Regions from separate parts of the Streptomyces sp. NPDC007983 genome, predicted to be linked through region 2. Evidence: riboswitches for the same ligand, from Rfam matches in the RefSeq annotation. Region 2 holds a riboswitch; the other holds the start of a gene.
The links. Region 2 has a riboswitch for glycine ahead of gcvP (aminomethyl-transferring glycine dehydrogenase). Riboswitches for the same ligand answer to the same signal wherever they lie in the genome.
Positions count from the first base shown of each region.

Region 1: linked by a shared signal. The riboswitch ahead of gcvT (glycine cleavage system aminomethyltransferase GcvT) and the one ahead of gcvP (aminomethyl-transferring glycine dehydrogenase) in region 2 are both predicted to bind glycine.

Region 1 covers NZ_JBIBJI010000009.1:298,261-300,453, forward strand. The annotation lists gene ACFZCY_RS27945 (AAA family ATPase) at 1-381, opposite strand, end outside; glycine riboswitch at 538-648, shown strand; gene gcvT (glycine cleavage system aminomethyltransferase GcvT) at 842-1,969, shown strand; gene gcvH (glycine cleavage system protein GcvH) at 2,035-2,193, shown strand, end outside.
Region 2 covers NZ_JBIBJI010000020.1:10,664-12,856, reverse strand. The annotation lists gene gcvP (aminomethyl-transferring glycine dehydrogenase) at 1-1,066, opposite strand, end outside; glycine riboswitch at 1,256-1,353, opposite strand; gene ACFZCY_RS37845 (PRC-barrel domain-containing protein) at 1,496-1,813, shown strand; gene ACFZCY_RS37840 (DNA polymerase IV) at 1,789-2,193, opposite strand, start outside.

The DNA of each region.
Region 1 (2,193 bases), on a different contig from region 2:
GCCGGAGGTGAGCGCCCGGCGCAGCCCCACATAGTGGGCGCAGCGGACCAGCGGCCGGTAGACCGCGTACGGCAGCCAGCGCGGCATGCGTCTCTCCCAGGCCTCCCGGGTGTGCTGCGAGTCGACCCGCACCACGGCCGTGCCGCTCGGGTCGGTCCCGGGGACCACCCGGTTGATCAGGGTGGTCTTGCCGCTGCCGGGCAGCCCGGAGGCGATGATCAGGTCACGCGCCGGGTAGCGCAGCTCCGCCCCCACCCCGCCGCGCAGGTCGTGCACGGCGCGCCGGTCCGGTCTGACCGTGCCCCCTGAGCGCGTCCGCTCCTGCCGCGCGGGCAGGGTTCCTCGGGTTGTCGCGAATGTTCCCTGCCCGTGCACCGTGATCGTCCTCCAAGGTCGGTCAAGCGGCTGCGTACCCCGAGAGTGTCAAGAAAAGGTAATGCCCATCAAGGAGGCCCCGGCGCGACCCCGCTCACAGAGGGGGGTTCCCTTCCGGAGCGGACGTGCGATGATGGCCGCGCCAACTGCATACCGGCCGCTCGAATCCGCGCGGGAGAGTCCTTGGTCACCGGCAGTCCGCCGGTCTTCACAAGGCGCCGAAGGAGCAAGCCCTCCCTTGAATCTCTCAGGCCCCGATACCGCACGGACGAGGCAGATCTGAAAAGCGGGCCACTCGAAGTGGCTCCACCCAAGGTGCAAGCCGGCCAGCCCCGCCGCGCGGGATTGGTCACGGCGAACCTCTCAGGTTCCGATGACAGATGGGGAGGACGCTGTGCCGTCCTTGTCGTCCCATCCACCCCACCCGTCCCGTCATCGCCGTGATCATGACCCTGGGAGCTGCCCCATGACCGACGCCCCGCCCACGCCCCGCCGCACCGCGCTGGACGCGGTCCACCGTGCGCTCGGCGCCACCATGACCGACTTCGCGGGCTGGGACATGCCGCTGCGGTACGGCAGCGAGCGCGACGAGCACACCGCGGTGCGCACCCGCGCCGGGCTCTTCGACCTCTCCCACATGGGTGAGATCGCTCTCACCGGGCCGCAGGCCGCTGACGCCCTCGATTACGCCCTGGTCGGCCATCTCTCGGCGCTCGCCGTGGGCCGCGCCCGCTACACCATGATCTGCGACAGCGAGGGCGGCATCCTCGACGACCTGATCGTCTACCGGCTCGCCGAGCAGGAGTTCCTGGTCGTGGCGAACGCCTCGAACGCCCAGGTGGTGCTGGACGCGCTGACCGAGCGCGCCACCGGCTTCGACGCCGCCGTACGGGACGACCGCGACGCGTACGCGCTGATCGCCGTCCAGGGGCCGCAGTCCTCGGGGATCCTGAAGGGGCTGACCGACGCCGACCTGGACGGGCTGAAGTACTACGCGGGGCTGCCGGGGACCGTCGCGGGCGTGTCCGCCCTGATCGCCCGCACCGGCTACACCGGCGAGGACGGCTTCGAGCTGTTCGTCGCGCCGGACGACGCCGAGCGGGTCTGGCAGGCGCTGACCGAGGCGGGCGCCCCGGCGGGCCTGGTGCCGTGCGGGCTGTCCTGCCGGGACACGCTGCGGCTGGAGGCGGGGATGCCGCTGTACGGGCACGAGCTGAGCACCGACACGACCCCGTTCGACGCGGGGCTCGGCCGGGTGGTGAAGTTCGGCAAGCCCGGTGACTTCGTCGGCCGCGGCGCGCTGGAGGCCGCGGCGCGCGAGGCCGAGGCCCGGCCGCCGCGCACGCTGACCGGCCTGGTCGCCGAGGGCCGCCGGGTGCCGCGCGCCGGCTACGCCGTGGTGGGCCCCGACGGCTCGGAGATCGGCCGGGTCACCTCGGGCGCCCCGTCCCCGACGCTGGGGAAGCCGATCGCCATGGCGTACGTGGACGCGGAGCACGCCGCGCCCGGCAGCCCGGGGGTGTCGGTGGACATCCGCGGTACCGGGGAGCCGTACGAGGTCGTCGCGCTCCCCTTCTACCGCCGCGAGCGCTGAAGCCCCCGTCTCACCACTGAAGACCCGTTTCCCAAGCACTCCCCCCTATCCAGGAGAATCGGACCATGAGCAACCCCCAGCAGCTGCGCTACAGCAAGGAGCACGAGTGGCTGTCGGCCGCCGACCAGGACGGCGTGTCGACGATCGGCATCACCGAATACGCGGCCAACGCGCTCGGCGATGTCGTGTACGTCCAGCTCCCGGATGTCGGCTCCACCGTCGCC
Region 2 (2,193 bases):
CCGCGTACATTCCGGCCATCACCGCGAGCAGGACCTGCGCGGTGCAGATGTTGCTGGTGGCCTTCTCGCGGCGGATGTGCTGCTCCCGGGTCTGCAGCGCCAGCCGGTACGCCTTGTCGCCGTCGGCGTCCACCGACACCCCGACGAGCCGGCCGGGCAGGCTGCGGGCGTGGGCGGCGCGCACGGCCATGAACCCGGCGTGCGGGCCGCCGAAGCCCATGGGCACGCCGAACCGCTGGGTGCTGCCGACCGCGATGTCCGCGCCCAGTTCGCCGGGGGAGGTCAGCAGGGTGAGCGCCAGCAGGTCGGCGGCGACGGTGACGATCGCCCCCAGCTCATGGGCCCGCTCGATGACCGGGCGCGGATCGCGGACCGCGCCGGAGGCACCCGGGTACTGGAGCAGCACGCCGAAGACGCCGCGCTCGGCGATCTCGTCCGGGATGCCGTCGGTCAGGTCGGCGACCACGACCTCGACGCCGGTCGGCTCGGCGCGGGTCTCGATGACCGCGATGATCTGCGGCAGGCAGTCGGCGTCGATGAGGAAGACGCCCTCCTTGACCTTGCCGACGCGGCGCGACAGCGCCATGGCCTCGGCGGCGGCCGTGGCCTCGTCCAGCAGCGAGGAACCGGCGGTGTCCAGGCCGGTCAGGTCGGCGACGACGGTCTGGAAGTTGAGCAGCGCCTCCAGCCGGCCCTGGGAGATCTCCGGCTGGTACGGGGTGTAGGCGGTGTACCAGGCGGGGTTCTCGAGGACGTTGCGCAGGATCACCGGCGGGGTGAAGGTGCCGTAGTAGCCGAGCCCGATCATGGACGGCAGCACCTGGTTGCGGTCGGCGAGGCCGCGCAGCTCGGCGAGGACCTCCGCCTCGCTGCGGGCCGGCGGCAGCCGCAGCGCCTCGGCGCTCTTGATGACCTCGGGTACGGCGGCGGCGGTCAGCTCGTCGAGGGAGCCGAAGCCGACCTGGGCGAGCATCTTGGCCTGCGCTCCGGCGTCGGGGCCGATATGGCGCTGCTCGAATGGAGTACCGCGCTCCAGTTCGGCGAGCGAGATGCGGTGAGTGGTCATCTGCGGGGGCCTCCTGGTCTGGTACGACCGGCGAGGGGCACCGCGGTGCGGGTGCCCGGACGGCCTCCCCCTCTGTCATCTCAACCTGAGAGCTTCACCGGTCCAGCGGCGCTCGACCGGCTTTCACCGTCGGTGAGGAGGGGTTCCGGAGCTGTGCTCCCCGTGGCCCACCCTGCTTTCCAGAGTGACCTCGCCCGCACGGTACGTGTGCCTGAGAGATTCCGGGGAGGATTTGCTCCTTCGGCGCCTCCGACACGATCGTCGGAGGACTCTCCCGCACGGGGTCTGCAGCCACAGCCAGCGTACCAGCGCGTCTGCCGAGGGGGGTTGGGCCAGGGGGTGCTCGAGTGGCCGCGTGCGGTGATGTGGCTTTTGGTAGGTATCACTGGACCATCGCCACCGTGACCATCGCCACCTGTGGGAGAGAGCGTGCAGACGGACATCGACCCGCGGACCCTGATCGGCCGCAAGGCATTCGACCGCGAGGGCGCCAAGATCGGCACCGTGGACGAGGTCTACCTCGACGACGCGACGGGCGAGCCCGAGTGGGCGGCGGTACGCACCGGCCTGTTCAGCCGGGACGTCTTCGTGCCGCTCGAACCGAGCGAGGTCGTCGGCGACTCGCTGCGGGTGCCGTACGACCGGGCGCTGATCAAGGACGCCCCGGACCTGGGGGTCGGCCGCCATCTCTCCCCGGAGCAGGAACTGCAGCTGTACCACCACTACGGGCTGGACGTCACCGGCTGACCCCTCCCCCGGCCTTCGCCCGGCGCGGGCGCCCCGGCCGGGCCGTCGGCGCCCTCGGGGGACCGCACCAGCGGCAGCGGCTCGCCCGGCTCGAGCTCCGGGTCGTTCACGGCGAACGTCCGCACCCGGCCGGGCCCCGACCAGGGCACCTCGAACCGTATGGTCACCCGGCCCACCCCACTGCCCTGCACCCAGCCCGCCCCGAACTCGGTGTGCCGCACATCGAGCCCCGGCAGCCAGACCCGCGGCCTCCCGGCGCCCTCAGCGGCCTCTGGGACGCCCGGACTCTCCGGCTCCGGCGTCCGGGTGCCCCAGCCCCCCTCCGGCTCCTCCAGGGCCTCGTGGGCGGCCTCGGCGGCCTGAGCGGACTGGGCGGCCTG